One region of the Streptomyces sp. DSM 41931 genome, then DNA from elsewhere that is predicted to be linked to it. Evidence: riboswitches for the same ligand, from Rfam matches in the RefSeq annotation. Region 1 holds a riboswitch; each other region holds the start of a gene.

Region 1 (5,137 bases):
GCCCGCAGGGGCAGCGGTGCGCGATGGCGCGCAGCCCGCGCGGGGGCCGGCCGAGCTGCTGCTTGAAGGCCTCGACGTCCGCGTCGGTGGGCTCGGTACGCGGGGTCGTGGGCGGAGGGGTGTCCATACGTGTCTTTCTGCGGTGTTCCGTCGGGTCACTGGGCGGCGGCGTCGGCCTTGTCGACGCCGTCCCAGACGTTGGCGTACCAGGGGCGGTCGGCGGCCCGGAGGTCGCCGCGCGTGGTCCCGGCGCCGGCCGGGTCGATGACGATGTAGCCGGTCTCCCCCGGCATGACGTAGTGCAGGCGCCTGCGGATCTCCTGCTCGGCGTACGCGTCGTCCTGCCAGCGGGCCTTGAGATCGCGCAGCCGTTCGACCCGGCGGCGGGTCTCGTCCTGCTCCTTCTGCTGGTCGGCGATCTCCGCGCGCTGGGAGACGTACTGCCGCATCGGGTAGGCGAGGGCCACGACCAGGGAGCAGAGGACCAGGGCGAGCAGGGCCGCGCGCCCGGTCAGCCGGGAGCGGCGGGCCTGCCGCTTGGTCTGCGAGCGGTAGACCCGGGCCGCGGTCTGCTCACCGATCAGCCGGATCCGGGTCGCGGTGGAGAAACGGTCCCGGTCCTTCACCGCCATGTTCCCGCCTCTCGTCCGTCTCATACACGCGTACGTCCCCGCACACGGTACGGGACCGGGTACGGGGACGTACGTACGACGCTTCCTACGCGAGCGGCGCTCAGCCCTTGAAGCGGGGGAACGCGCTGCGGCCGGCGTACACCGCGGCGTCGTCGAGGATCTCCTCGATGCGCAGCAGCTGGTTGTACTTGGCGACGCGCTCGGAGCGGGCCGGGGCGCCGGTCTTGATCTGGCCGCAGTTGGTGGCGACGGCCAGGTCGGCGATGGTGACGTCCTCGGTCTCGCCGGAGCGGTGGGACATCATGCACTTGAAGCCGTTGCGCTGGGCCAGCTCCACGGCGTCCAGGGTCTCGGTGAGCGAGCCGATCTGGTTGACCTTCACCAGCAGGGCGTTGGCGGCGCCCTCCTCGATGCCGCGGGCCAGACGCTCCGGGTTGGTGACGAACAGGTCGTCGCCGACGAGCTGGACCTTGTCGCCGAGCTTGTCGGTGATGGTCTTCCAGCCCTCCCAGTCGTCCTCGAACAGCGGGTCCTCGATGGACACGAGCGGGTACGCGTCGACGAGCTCCGCGTAGTACTCGGTCATCTCGGCCGCCGAGCGCTCCTTGCCCTCGAAGGTGTAGACGCCGTCCTTGTAGAACTCGGAGGCGGCCACGTCGAGGGCCAGGGCGATCTGCTCGCCGGGGGTGTAGCCGGCTTCCCTGATCGCCTCGAGGATGAGGTCCAGGGCCTCGCGGTTGGAGCCGAGGTTCGGGGCGAAGCCGCCCTCGTCGCCGAGCCCGGTGGCCAGGCCCTTGCTCTTCAGGACCTTCTTGAGGGTGTGGTAGACCTCGGCGCCCCAGCGCAGCGCCTCGGAGAAGGACTCCGCGCCGATCGGGGCGATCATGAACTCCTGGATGTCCACGTTGGAGTCGGCGTGCGAGCCGCCGTTCAGGATGTTCATCATCGGCACCGGCAGCAGGTGCGCGTTCGGGCCGCCCAGGTAGCGGAACAGCGGCAGGTCGCTGGCCTCGGAGGCGGCGTGCGCGACGGCGAGCGAGACGCCGAGGATGGCGTTGGCGCCGAGCGAGCCCTTGTTGTCGGTGGCGTCCAGGTCGAACATCGCCTGGTCGATCAGGCGCTGCTCGGTGGCGTCGTAGCCGACGAGCTCCGGGCCGATCTGCTCGATGACGGCCAGTACGGCCTTCTCGACGCCCTTGCCCAGGTAACGGCCGGCGTCGCCGTCACGGAGTTCGATGGCCTCGAAGGCGCCGGTGGAGGCGCCGGACGGGACGGCGGCACGACCCGTGCTGCCGTCGTCGAGGCCGACCTCGACCTCGACCGTGGGGTTGCCTCGGGAGTCCAGGATTTCCCGGGCTACGACGACGTCGATGGACGGCACGAGCATCTCCTTCTTGGGATGTGACGCGGGTGAGCGGGGCCGCGGGGGCCCTGCGGGTCCGAGCCTAACCGGCTCCGGGCGATCGGCCATCTCGCCGCCCGCCTCATGGACAGAACCGAGCGTAGATTGTTTCCGCGCGGAACAAAGCAGGTTCGGAAAACCGTGACCGGAATGCGTCCGGACATGACCCCGCCCCGGTGCGTACGGGGGAAGAAACGCACCGGGGCGGGGAGCCCGTGGGGACGGGGAGGGACCTGCGGGTCTGCCCTTACTTCAGGTGCAGCTGCTGGCCCGGGTAGATGAGGTCGGCGTTGTCGACGATGTCGTCGTTCAGGTCGAACAGCTTCGCCCAGCCGCCCTTGACGTCGTGCTCCGCGGCGATCGAGCTGAGGGTGTCGCCCTTGACGACCTTGTACTCGCCGTCGCCCTTCTCGACCTTCTTGCCGGTCGGGGTGGTGACGGTCTTCTTCTCGGCCTTCTGCTCGGCCGGGGCGGCCGGGCGCTCGGCGGAGCGGGAGGCCTTCTGCTCGCTCTCGCGCGACTCGGTGGAGCCGGACTCCTGCGAGGAGCCCTCGGCGGAGGAGCCGTTGTAGGCGGCGTTGGACAGGCCGGTGCCGCAGACCGGCCAGGCGCCCTTGCCCTGGCCCGCGAGGACCTTCTCGGCGATCTCGATCTGCTGGGCCTTGGTGGCCTGGTCGGCGGTGGCGGCGTACTGGGTGCCGCCGTACGCGGCCCACGTGGAGGCGGAGAACTGCAGACCGCCGTAGTAGCCGTTGCCGGTGTTGATGGACCAGTTGCCGCCGGACTCGCACTGGGCGACGGCGTCCCACTCGGACGCGGTGGCGGCGGAAGCCGTGCCGGACGCCATCAGCGGGCCGGCGACGGCGGCGCCGGCGACACCGGCGATGGCGATGGCGCGAGTGGCCTTGGACGGACGACGGTGCTTGCCCTTGCCGGAAAACAGCATGGATGGATCCCCTCACCGACGCCTACGAGGTGAGCTGTCGGGTTCGGGCCGGTTGAGTTGCCCGGCCACGTCCCTCCCGGGACGCGGCTTCACCCCGAGCCGTACCGGACGTCAACCGTCCGGTCGCGGCACTTACCTGGGTCCCCCGCTCCTGCCTACGGCGCATGACGCGACGACTGTTCCCGTGCTGCCACTGGCAGGATTCGGCGTGGCGGCAGCCGGGGCCCGCGATGGCGAGCGGTCACGACCGTAAGCACGCGATCGGTGGATAATCAAAGATGATCAGGGCTTCTGAGATCTATCTCTCACAGTCCTTATTACGGACATTCAGCTCTAATCGCCCTGTCAACTGCCGCCACCCCAGGGCGCCTTCGACTGCCCGTTTCCGACCGCTATTCGCCGGTCTCGGCGTCCACCAGAAGCCGCTGACCGGGCAGGATCAGGTCCGGGTCCTCGCCGACGACCTGCTGGTTCTCGACATACAGCGCCGTCCATCCACCCGTCAGGGCAAGGGAGTCGGCGATGGAGGTGAGGCTGTCGCCGGTCTGCACGGTGTAGCGGTCGTCGGTGATCCCCGCGGGCCTCTCCACGGACCGCGAGGCGTGCCGGCCGGACGGCGGGGTCACGGCGTCGGCGGTCTCGTCCTCCTGGGCGACGGGACCGCGGTGGCGGCCCGAGCCTGTGTCCTCGGACTCGGTCGCGGCCGAAGAACCGGCACTCTCACCCGACTTGTCCGACTCGTCACCTTCGGGGGTGGCGGAGGCGGACGGAGAGGCCCCGGTGTTCGCGTCACTCTTCTCCTTCTCGGACGAACCGGACGTCGCCGACGGAGAGGGGGAAGCGGACGAATCACTGGATTCCGGCGAACCGGACGGGGTGGCGGTACCGTCGTTCCGGGAGTCCTCCCGGTCCGCGTCGGTCGGCACGCCCGGGTCGACGTTCGGGGACGCGGTGTCCTGGTTCAGACCCGTGAGCAGGCCGCAGGCGCGCCACTTGCCGACGCCCTGGTCGGCGAGGATTCTCTCGGCCACGGTGATCTGCTGGTTGCGGCTGGCCTGGTCGGCACTGGGCGCGAACTCCAGGCCGCCGTAGTCCTCCCAGTCGTCCTGGGTCAACTGCAGTCCGCCGTAGTAGCCGTTGCCGGTGTTCTGGCTCCAGGAGCCGCCGCTCTCGCACTCCGCGACCCGGTCCCAGGTCTCACCGTCCGCCGCGCTGGCGGCGCCCGCCCCGAGGAGCGGAATCGCGATCGCGGAGCCGGTCACCCCGGCGGCGACGAGCAGAGCCGGAGCCTGGCGGGGGCGACGGTGTCGGCCGTTCCCGGAGAGCATGCGGAAGCCTTTCACTCGGCAGCGAGGACCGGCACGGGCGAGCAAAACCTTGCAGCGCGCCGTACTTGATGGGTGAACGTATAGGCAGACGATCACTTGTCACAAGTTCATGCCGTGCAGATCACATGAAGATCACAGAGTTGAGCATGTCTCAGGTTTCCGTGCACCGGCCCCCGGGCACGGACAGGAAGGTCAGGTCTGCCCTGAACAAGGAGGGGAGAATTCCACCGGAAGCGTGCGGAGACCCCGCATGATGAGGCCGCCGCGCCAGCGCAGTTCGGCCGGATCGGCCGCCAGCCTGAGATCCGGAAGACGCGTCAGAAGCGTGGCGAGCGCGGTCTGCCCCTCCAGACGCGCGAGCGGGGCGCCCAGGCAGTAGTGGATGCCGTGCCCGTACCCCAGATGCTGGTTGTCGCGGCGGCCCAGGTCCAGCGTGTCCGGGTCGGCGAACCGCTCCGGGTCCCGGTCGGCCGCGGCCAGCACGACCAGGACCGGGTCGCCGGTCTCGATCCGCTGCCCGCCGATGACGACCGGCTCGGTGGCGAACCGCCAGGTCGCCAGCTCCACCGGGCCGTCGTAGCGCAGCAGTTCCTCCACCCCGGTCTCCAGCAGCCCGCGGTCCCCCTCGGCCAGCGCCCGCTGCAGACGCTCCCGCTGCTCCGGGTGCGTGAGCAGGGCGTAGGTGCCGTTGCCGATGAGGTTGACGGTGGTCTCGAAGCCGGCGAAGAGAAGGATGAACGCCATCGCGGCGGCCTCGTTCTCCGTGAGGTGCTCGCCGTGGTCGGAGGCGCGGATCAGACCCGAGATGAGGTCCTCGCCGGGGACGGGC
Region 2 (5,137 bases), 1.5 Mb from region 1:
GCCCACCACCCTCGCCGAGGCGGTCAAGCGCAACGCCGCCGAGGTCGAGGACAAGCACGGCGTCCCCCTGGAGGTCGTCGTCGTGGGCGACTGCCCCCTGGACGAGAAGATCGGCGCGCAGATGCAGGCCGCGAGAGAAGCGATGGTCAACGCCGCCAAGTACGGTGGCGAGGGAGGCGCGGTCCAGGTCTACGCGGAGGTCGAGGGGAGGACGGTGTTCGTGTCCGTCCGGGACCGCGGTCCCGGGTTCGACCTCGACTCGATACCCGCCGACCGCATGGGCGTCAGAGAATCGATCATCGGCCGTATGGAACGCAACGGCGGCACGGCGCGGCTGCGCGCGGTGCCGGACGGCGGCACGGAGGTCGAGCTGGAGATGGAGAGGGCGGAGAAGACGTCATGAGCGAGCCGACCGAGGCGAACGCAGCGGCGGAAGCGGCACCGGGGGACGCGCCCGCGGAGCCGGCCGGCGGCACCGGGCGGCGCCGTGTGCGCGTGGTCCTCGTCGACGACCACCGCATGTTCCGTACGGGGGTCCAGGCGGAGATCGGGCAGACCGAGCAGACCGGCGTCGAGGTGGTCGGCGAGGCCGCCGACGTCGACCAGGCGGTCACCGTCATCACCGCGACCCGGCCCGAGGTGGTGCTGCTCGACGTGCACCTGCCCGGGGGCGGCGGTGTCGAAGTGCTGCGGCGCTGCGTCTCGTTGATGGGGGACGCGGAGCGGCCGGTGCGGTTCCTCGCGCTGTCCGTGTCGGACGCGGCGGAGGACGTCATCGGCGTCATCCGGGGCGGTGCGCGCGGCTATGTCACCAAGACGATCACGGGTGCCGACCTGATCGACTCGATCTTCCGGGTGCAGGAGGGCGACGCGGTGTTCTCGCCGCGGCTGGCCGGGTTCGTCCTGGACGCCTTCGCGTCGACGGACGCCCCGCCGGTGGACGAGGACCTCGACCGTCTCACCCAGCGCGAGCGGGAGGTGCTGCGGCTGATCGCCCGCGGTTACGCGTACAAGGAGATCGCCAAGCAGCTGTTCATCTCGGTGAAGACGGTGGAGTCGCATGTCTCCGCGGTGCTGCGCAAGCTGCAGTTGTCCAACCGCCATGAGCTGACCCGCTGGGCGACGGCCCGCCGCCTGGTCTGAGCTGCTGGGGGCCTGGATCATCTGCGTTGCCGATGTGGGGGGCCGCGCGCGGGTCACGGGTTGTGCGGAACTGTCGCCCATGGACCGTCGGATGACCGTAAGTGCCCGTGGGACCGGACACGGCGCTTCGCTCTCACTCAGGGTGATGACCGTTGGGGCGAAGGCGGGAAGGGTGAGGGCGGCGGAATGCCAGGGGACGCCCCTGGCTAGGCTCCGGCCTCATGGACGTACTTCTCCACATCTTCGTCGGTCTGCACATCATCGGCATCGCGTCGCTGCTCGGCGGCTTCCTCACCCAGATGAAGGCGATGGGCGCGGGCACCGCCCGCTTCGTCCCCGCGATGCTGCACGGCGCGCTGACGATGCTGGTCACGGGCGTCGTGCTGGTGGGCCTCAACCAGGCCCAGGACTATGCCGTGGACAACATAAAGATCGGCGTGAAGCTGGCGCTGCTGATCGTGATCCTCGGCCTGGTCTACGTGAAGCGGGACGAGGAGAAGGTGGACAAGGGCGTCTTCGGCCTGGTCGGCCTGCTGACCGTGGCCAACATCTTCATCGCGGTCCTCTGGACCTGAGCCCGCTCCCGGAACGCCGGGCCCCGGCGTCGACACGACACCGCCGACCGAGCCGTCTCCGGCCCGGCCGGCGGTGTCGTCGTAGACCCGTCGGCACCCGGCCGTCAGGCCGGGCGGACGATGCTGTGGATCGCGGAGTCGCCGTCGTAGTAGATGGACTCCTCGCGGACGTACGTGCCCGGCTTCGGGGCGTGGATCATCATCCCGTTGCCGATGTAGATGCCCACGTGGGTGACGTCGTCGTAGAAGAAGACCAGGTCGCCGGGCTGGGCCTGGGACACCGGGACGGTGGTGCCGGCGTTCACCTGGTCGTAGGTGGTGCGCGGGAGGGAGACGCCGGCGGCCTTCCAGGCGGCCTGGGTCAGCCCCGAGCAGTCGTAGGAGCCGGGACCGGTCGCGCCCCAGACGTACGGCTTGCCGATCTGCGCGCGGGCGAAGGCGAGGGCCTTCTCGGCCTTGGCGGCGTACGAGGAGTCGGCCGGCGGGGTGTCGGCCGAGCCGGTGGAGCCGGACCCGGAGCTCTCCGAGGTGCCGCCGCTCTGCTGCGCGGCCTCCTCGCGGGCCTGCTCCTGCGCCGCCTGCTGCCGGGCCAGCTCCGCGGCCTTGCGGGCGGCCTCCTCCTGCTTGCGCTTCTCGATCGCGGCGAGCCGCGCCTTCTCCTCGGCGGTCAGCTTCGACAGCAGTTCACGCGCGTCGGCGAGCTTCTTCTGGACGGTGGCCTTGGCCGTCTTCAGATCGCCCTGCGTCTCGGTGAGCGTGCGGAGGCTCTCGGTGGCCTCCTGCCGCTTCTTCATCGTCTCGGTCTGCTGGGTGACGTAGTCGTCCACCGCCGCCTTCTGGCGGCCGGTCATCCGGTCCAGCACCTGGCGCTGGTCGAAGACGTCCTGCGGTGTCTCCGCGAGCAGGAAGGTCGCGGTGTCGGGCATGCCCGCGCCGGTGCGGTACTGGGCGGCCGCGTAGGAGCCCAGCTCCGCGCGCGCCTCGTTCAGCTTCTGTGTGCGCTGCGCCACGTCGTCGAGGAGGGTGTCGACGCGCTTGCGCTGCTTGGTGGTCTTCTCCTTGGCCGCGTTGTACTTCTCGGTCGCCGACTCGGCCTGACGGTAGAGGTCGCCGACCTTCTTCTCGACCTCCTCCAGGCTCGGCCGGTCGTCGCCGGGAGCGGCGTCGGCGGTCTGGGAGAGCAGGGCCACGGAGGTGAGCGCGGCCGTGGCGAGGGCCGGGGTGCGTATGCCTGCCACGCGCGTGCCGGGGGTGCGCGACTTGCGGTGCGACGCCAAGGGAGGCGACTCCTTCCAGTGCTCCGCCTACCGGGTTAGCTGTCGGGTTCGGGCGGGTGGTTCGGAAGGGTTGCCCTACGGCCGCTCCCTGCGGGAGTGGGCCGATTCACCCCAGGTCTCGGTGGGTCCCCGGCTCCGGCTGCCACGGGGGCAGTGACGGACTCGGCGGGGGCCGCGCGGTCCGGCGAGGTTCGCCGGCGGGGGACGAGCGGCCCGGACCGCACGGTAGCCAACTGGTGTGGCGCTTGTGAAGGTTGATGGGTGATATGCCCGATACATTTTCGTGACCTCGTCGGCGGTGTCACTCAGAGTGAGGCGCTGACCGTGGAGGGTGCCCGCCGCGGTACCCACGGAAGGGGCCGCGGGATGTTTCCGGGGCGGCCCCGGGTTGTCGGTGGAGCGCCCTAGACTCGGAGAGCGATGAGCAGCCTCTTTGACGACAGCTTCCTGGCGGACCTCCAGGCCCAGCGCGGCCCGGCGGACGAGCCCCCGCCGCCACCCGAGGACGAGCACGCCCCGGAGCCCCTCCCGGACGACCTGTTCGGCGGGAAGTTCGACGTGCCACCGGAGCGGGACGCCTACTACCGGGACGGCGCCCCGCGCCCGGTGGTCGACTCCGCCGCGCTGCTGGAGGGGCTCAACGACAACCAGCGCGCCGCGGTGGTGCACTCCGGCTCCCCCCTGCTCATCGTCGCCGGAGCCGGTTCCGGCAAGACCCGCGTGCTCACCCACCGCATCGCCTACCTGCTCGCCGAGCGGGGCGTGCACCCGGGCCAGATCCTCGCGATCACCTTCACCAACAAGGCCGCGGGCGAGATGAAGGAGCGCGTCGAGCAGCTCGTCGGCCCCCGGGCGAACGCGATGTGGGTCATGACCTTCCACAGCGCGTGCGTCCGGATCCTGCGCCGCGAGTCCAAGAAGCTGGGCTTCACGTCGTCCTTCTCGATCTACGACGCCGCCGACTCCAAGCGCCTGATGGCCCTGGTCTGCCGCGACCTGGACCTCGACCCCAAGCGCTTCCCGCCGAAGTCCTTCAGCGCCAAGATCAGCAACCTGAAGAACGAGCTGATCGACGAGGAGGACTTCGCCGCCCAGGCGACCGACGGTTTCGAGAAGACCCTCGCCCAGGCCTACGCGCTCTACCAGTCCCGCCTGCGCGAGGCGAACGCGCTGGACTTCGACGACCTGATCATGACGACGGTCAATCTGCTCCGCGCCTTCCCCGACGTCGCCGAGCACTACCGCCGCCGCTTCCGGCACGTCATGGTCGACGAGTACCAGGACACCAACCACGCCCAGTACGCCCTGGTGCGCGAGCTGGTCGGGGGCGCCTCCGAGCACCCCGTCGACGTCCCGCCGGAGGCCGAGGTGCCGCCCGCCGAGCTGTGCGTGGTGGGCGACGCCGACCAGTCCATCTACGCCTTCCGCGGCGCGACGATCCGCAACATCCTCCAGTTCGAGGAGGACTACCCGGACGCGACGACGATCCTGCTGGAGCAGAACTACCGCTCCACGCAGACGATCCTGTCCGCTGCCAACGCCGTCATCGAGCGCAACGAGTCCCGCCGCCCGAAGAACCTGTGGACGAACGCCGGCACCGGTTCGCTCATCACCGGCTACGTCGCCGACACCGAGCACGACGAGGCGCAGTTCGTCGCCGACGAGATAGACCGTCTCACGGACACGGGCAAGGCCAAGGCGGGCGACGTCGCCGTCTTCTACCGCACCAACGCCCAGTCGCGTGTCTTCGAGGAGATCTTCATCCGCGTCGGCCTGCCCTACAAGGTCGTCGGCGGCGTCCGCTTCTACGAGCGCAAGGAGGTCCGGGACGTCCTGGCCTACCTGCGGGTGCTGGCCAACCCCGAGGACGCGGTGCCGCTGCGCCGCATCCTCAACGTCCCCAAGCGCGGCATCGGCGACCGCGCCGAGGCCATGATCGACGCGCTGGCCCAGCGGGAGAAGATCAGCTTCCCGCAGGCGCTCAAGCGCGTCGACGAGGCGTACGGCATGGCCGCCCGGTCGGCGAACGCCGTCAAGCGGTTCAACACGCTGATGGAGGACCTCCGTACGGTCGTCGAGTCGGGGGTGGGTCCGGCGACGGTCCTCGAGGCCATCCTCGAACGCACCGGATACCTCGCCGAG
Region 3 (5,137 bases), 2.6 Mb from region 1:
GGCGGCGAAACGGCGGATGCCGCGCTCCCTGGCGACGGCGGCGATGTGCTCCAGCAGGGCGGAGGCGACGCCCCGGCCCTGGTGGGCGTCCTGCACCAGGAAGGCGACCTCGGCCTCGTCGGCCTCCGCGCCGGTCGCGGGCCGCCCGCCGGCGCCGATGCGGTCGTAGCGCACGGTGCCGATGAAGTCGTCGCCGACGGCCGCCGCGAGCCCGACCCGGTCCACGAAGTCGTGGTGGGTGAAGCGGTGCACGTCCTTGGCGGACAGCCGCGGGTAGGGCGCGAAGAAGCGGTAGTACTTCGACTCGTCGGACACCTGCTCGTAGAAGCTGACCAGGCGCTCGGCGTCGTCGACGGTGATGGGGCGGATGCGTGCGGTGCCGCCGTCGCGCAGCACCACGTCGGCCTCCCAGTGGGCGGGGTACTCGTGGCGCTCCGACGAGGTCTGCATGGGCCCCAGAGTACGGCTCGCGTCCGACAGCGGCGCGAGGCAGTCTGTGGTGGACGACCGCCGGGCCGAGGCCGCGGCCCGGCGGTCGTGGGGGCCGTCCCGGACGCCGCTCCGGGCACGCGCCACGATATGGAAGACTGGTCTAGACAACCCTGAACAGCGAAGGGCAGCAACACATGGCTGAGCGCCGCGTCAACGTCGGCTGGGCCGAGGGTCTCCACGCCCGCCCCGCCTCCATCTTCGTCCGAGCCGCCACGGCCGCAGGCGTCCCGGTGACGATCGCCAAGGCCGGGGGCACCCCCGTCAACGCGGCCTCGATGCTGGCCGTCCTGGGCCTGGGCGCCCAGGGCGGTGAGGAGATCGTCCTCGCCTCCGACGCCGAGGGCGCGGACGCCGCCCTGGACCGGCTGGCGAAGCTGGTCGCCGAGGGTCTCGAGGAACTTCCCGAGACCGTCTGAATCCGAATTACGCACGCGACTGCCGTGTGACGCGGAAAGGCCCGTCCGGACCACCGGGCGGGCCTTTCCCATTCCCATTTCCGGGCAGCAGGAAAAGCCCCCGCCATTTGCGCCCTCTTTGTATACGGGACCTGTGTTAATGGCGCAGGCTCGTCATGTTTACGGGATGTTGCGAGTTCCTCACACGGTCCGTGCCGACGGCGCGTGCGGCGCCGGAGCCGAACCGCAGCCGGCGTCCGGCGTCCGCCTGCTCGGTGTGCAGGGCCGTGAGGGTCCGCGCCCGCTCGCCGTCGCCGCGCGCCACGGCGTCCACGATCGCGCCGTGCTCCGCCCAGTACGCGACCGGGTCGGGCGGGCCGTCGGCCGCGTACATCCAGGCGATCTTGTGCCTGAGCTGGGTCAGCATCGACGTCAGCGCCGGGCTGCCGGAGGCCTGGGCGAGCGTCTCGTGGAACCATCCGCCCAGCGAGCGCAGATCCTCGCTGTTGCCCTGACGTGCGCGTTCCTGCCCCAGTCTGACCAGGCCGCGCAGCACCTTGAGATGGGCGTCGGTGCGCCGCTGGGCCGCCCGGGAGGCGCCGAGGGGCTCCAGCAGCCGGCGCATCTCCAGCAGGTCGGCGGCCTCCTGCTCGGTGGGCTCCGCCACGCACGCGCCCGCGTGCCGCCGGGTCACCACGAACCCCTCCGCCTCCAGGGTGCGCAGCGCCTCGCGGACGGGGACGCGGGAGACCCCGTAGCGGCGGGCGAGCAGTTCCTCGGTGAGCCGGCCCCCGCGCTCGTGGACACCGGCGACGATGTCGTCCCGGATCGCCGTGCACACCGAGTGCGCGGGAATACGCATGACCGACCTCCGGCTTAATCCCCGTGAAACGTCGACGCTTGACGTCCGTTCGTGACTCTATTGCAACCGACGACAATTTCCGACGGCGGACCGGAATCCATACATAATTTTTGGACAGGCGGCGTCCGGACGGACGCCCGAAAACGCCGAAAGCCCCGGCTCACGAAGAGCCGGGGCCCGGAAGGCGGGAGGGCGCGCCTCAGATGTTCACGCCGTGGGACCGGAGGTAGGCCACCGGGTCGAGGTCGGAGCCGTACTCGGCGGACATGCGCGCCTCGAAGTGCAGGTGGGCGCCGGTGACGTTGCCGGTGGCGCCGGCCAGGCCGATCTGCTGGCCCGCGGTGACCTCCTGGCCCACCGACACCGCGATCGACGACAGGTGCGCGTACTGGGTGTACGTGCCGTCGTGCATCTTGATGACGACCTGGTTGCCGTACGCGCCGCCCCAGCCGGCCTCGACGACCGTGCCGACGCCGACGGACTGGACGGGCGTGCCACTGGCGGCGTGGAAGTCGATCCCGGTGTGGCTGCCGGACGACCAGATGGCGCCGCCGCTCTGGTAGGAGGTCGACACGTACGAGCCGGGGATCGGGGAGACGAAGGTGTTGAGGCGCTTGCGCTCCGCCTCACGCGCGGCGCGCTCCTGCTCGGCGCGGGCCTTCTCGGCCTCCTCGGCCGCCCGCTCGCGGGCCGCCTCCTCGGCCGCCTTGCGCGCGGCCTCCTCGGCCGCCACGCGGGCGGCCTCGTGCTGGGCCGCGGCCTGGGCGTCGATGCGGTCGGCGACCACGTCGCCGAGGGTGACGACGGGAGTGAGGCCGGTCTGGGCCGCGGCCGGTTCGGCGGCGAGCGCGGGGGCCGCGAGGGAGCCGACGACGCCGGTGCCCGCGAGGGCCGCGACGCCCGCGGCGCGGGCGGTGCCGCGCTGGACGCGGCTGGGACGACGGTGCTTCCCGGTGGCGCGGGTGAACGCCATGTACAAGCTGGTCCTTTCCTTCCCTCTCGCCTACCGGGTTAGCTGACGGGTTCGGAGCAGGAAGGTCTCCTACGGACCCCCTCGCGACACGCGCGGGCGTCCGATTCACCCCAGGGACTGCATTGGGTCCCCGGCTCCCCTGGCTCGCGCCGTACGGGGACTCGGCGATGACTGTCCGCTGCCGCGGATGCGGCGCACTGCCCGACGAACAGCCCGCACGAAACTAAGCGGCACCTCTCGCAATCCCCAAACGATTCCCGGGTTTTGTAGCGCATCCCACAGGGCAGACAGGCAACCTCCGCCCCAATCCGGGCATAAGGGAGCCCCGGTGACGTTCCCGCCACCGGGGCTCTCGCGCGTGCGTCCCGCTGCGGCTCTACTCGGCCGTCACGACGGTGACTTCGCCGATCCCGAGCGCCTCCACGGGCGCCTTGATCTGCGCCGCGTCGCCGACGAGCACGGTCACCAGACGGTCCACCGGGAAGGCGTTCACCACCGCCGCCGTGGCCTCCACGGTGCCGGTCGCGGCCAACTGCCGGTACAGGTCGGCCTGGTAGTGGTCCGGCAGATGCTGCTCGACCTGGTCCGCCAGGGTGCTCGCGACGGCCGCCGCCGTCTCGTACTTGAGCGGCGCCACGCCCACCAGGTTCTGCACGGCGACGTCGCGCTCCTCGTCGGTGAGGCCCTCGGCGGCCAGCGTGCGCAGCACGGTCCACAGGTCGTCCAGCGCCGGGCCGGTGTGGGGGGTGTCGACCGAGCCGCTGATGGCCAGCATCGCCGCGCCCGAGCCGTCGGGGGCCGAGCGCAGCACCTGGCCGAACGCCCGTACGCCGTAGGTGTATCCCTTCTCCTCGCGCAGGACGCGGTCCAGGCGCGAGGTGAGGGTGCCGCCGAGGCAGTACGTGCCGAGCACCTGTGCGGGCCACACACGGTCGTGCCGGTCCGGGCCGATCCGGCCGATCAGCAGCTGCGTCTGCACGGCGCCGGGCCGGTCCACGACGACCACGCGGCCGGTGTCGTCCGCCACCACCGCGGGGACGGGCCGCGGCCGGGCCTGGGAGCCGGTCCAGGCGCCCAGGGTGTCGGCGAGCAGCGCGTCCAGGTCGACGCCGGTGAGGTCGCCGACCACCACGGCGGTCGCCGTGGCCGGGCGGACGTGCTTCTCGTAGAAGCCGCGCACGGCGGCGGAGTCGATGCGCGCGACGGTCTCCTCGGTGCCCTGGCGCGGGCGCGACATGCGCGCACTCGCCGGGAACAGCTCCTTGGCGAGCTCCTTCGCGGCGCGGCGGGACGGGTTCGCCAGCTCGTGCGGGATCTCGTCCAGGCGGTTGCGGACCAGCCGCTCGGTCTCGCTGTCGGCGAAGGCGGGCGCGCGCAGGGCGTCGGCGACCAGACCGAGCGCCTTGGCGAGCCGGGAGGCCGGCACCTCGAGGCTGAGGCGGACGCCGGGATGGTCGGCGTGCGCGTCGAGGGTGGCGCCGCAGCGCTCCAGCTCGGCGGCGAACTCCTCGGCGGAGTGCTTGTCGGTGCCCTCGGAGAAGGCGCGCGCCATGATCGTGGCGACGCCGTCGATCCCCTCGGGCTCCGCGTCCAGGGGCGCGTCGAGGACCACCTCGACGGCGACGACCTGCTGTCCGGGGCGGTGGCAGCGCAGCACGGTCAGGCCGTTGTCGAGGGTGCCGCGCTCGGGGGCCGGGAAGGCCCAGGGCTTGGCCTCGCCCCCCTGCGGCCGGGGGTGGAACTCCATCGTGGCGAGCTCGGTCACTTCGCCGTCTCCTCGTTCTCGTCGGCGCCGGCTGCGGCGGCTTCCTCGGTCTCGTCGGCGGCGTCACCGGCCGCGGGGGCGACGGGCTCGTAGACGAGCACCGCGCGGTTGTCGGGCCGCAGGCGCGCCTTGGCGACCTCCTGGACCTCCTCGGCCGTCACCTCCAGAACCCGGCTCACGGCGGTCAGGGCGAGCTGCGGGTCGCCGAACAGCACGGCGTAGCGGCACAGTTCGTCGGCGCGGCCGGCGACCGTGCCGAGCCGGTCGAGCCACTCGCGCTCCAGCTGGGCCTGGGCGCGCTCCATCTCCTCCGCGGTGGGGCCCACCTCGGCGAACCGGGCGAGCTCCTCGTCGATGGCGGCCTCGATCACCGGCACCTCCACGTCGCCGGACGTCTTGACGTCCAGCCAGCCCAGGGACGGCGCCCCGGCCAGCCGCAGCAGGCCGAACCCGGCCGCCACGGCCGTGCGGTCGCGCCGCACCAGGCGGTTGTAGAGCCGCGAGGACTCGCCGCCGCCGAGGACGGTGAGCGCCAGGTCGGCCGCGTCGCACGCGCGCGTGCCGTCCTCCGGAAGCCGGTAGGCGGCCATCAGCGCCCGCGCGGGGACCTCCTCCTCGACGACCTCGCGCAGCTCCCGGCCGATCACGTC

The links. A riboswitch is a leader RNA that binds a small molecule or an ion and turns the genes downstream of it on or off. The one in region 1 is predicted to bind cyclic di-AMP.
Region 2: it holds a riboswitch for cyclic di-AMP, as region 1 does, so the genes downstream of both, ACP7TJ_RS20235 (C40 family peptidase) here and ACP7TJ_RS12965 (transglycosylase family protein) in region 1, are expected to answer to the same signal.
Region 3: it holds a riboswitch for cyclic di-AMP, as region 1 does, so the genes downstream of both, ACP7TJ_RS24880 (M23 family metallopeptidase) here and ACP7TJ_RS12965 (transglycosylase family protein) in region 1, are expected to answer to the same signal.

Annotation. Positions count from the first base shown of each region.
Region 1 is NZ_CP189902.1:2,821,655-2,826,791, forward strand. Features, by position in the region: gene ACP7TJ_RS12950 (DUF501 domain-containing protein) at 1-127, opposite strand, end outside; gene ACP7TJ_RS12955 (FtsB family cell division protein) at 156-632, opposite strand; gene eno (phosphopyruvate hydratase) at 733-2,013, opposite strand; gene ACP7TJ_RS12965 (transglycosylase family protein) at 2,282-2,980, opposite strand; cyclic di-AMP (ydaO/yuaA leader) riboswitch at 2,985-3,153, opposite strand; gene ACP7TJ_RS12970 (transglycosylase family protein) at 3,373-4,308, opposite strand; gene ACP7TJ_RS12975 (cytochrome P450 family protein) at 4,501-5,137, opposite strand, start outside.
Region 2 is NZ_CP189902.1:4,330,794-4,335,930, forward strand. Features, by position in the region: gene ACP7TJ_RS20220 (ATP-binding protein) at 1-403, shown strand, start outside; gene ACP7TJ_RS20225 (LuxR C-terminal-related transcriptional regulator) at 400-1,143, shown strand; gene ACP7TJ_RS20230 (hypothetical protein) at 1,365-1,718, shown strand; gene ACP7TJ_RS20235 (C40 family peptidase) at 1,823-2,995, opposite strand; cyclic di-AMP (ydaO/yuaA leader) riboswitch at 3,003-3,158, opposite strand; gene pcrA (DNA helicase PcrA) at 3,416-5,137, shown strand, end outside.
Region 3 is NZ_CP189902.1:5,388,261-5,393,397, reverse strand. Features, by position in the region: gene ACP7TJ_RS24895 (GNAT family N-acetyltransferase) at 1-450, opposite strand, end outside; gene ACP7TJ_RS24890 (HPr family phosphocarrier protein) at 627-908, shown strand; gene ACP7TJ_RS24885 (GntR family transcriptional regulator) at 1,045-1,749, opposite strand; gene ACP7TJ_RS24880 (M23 family metallopeptidase) at 1,949-2,722, opposite strand; cyclic di-AMP (ydaO/yuaA leader) riboswitch at 2,735-2,899, opposite strand; gene ACP7TJ_RS24875 (M16 family metallopeptidase) at 3,099-4,487, opposite strand; gene ACP7TJ_RS24870 (M16 family metallopeptidase) at 4,484-5,137, opposite strand, start outside.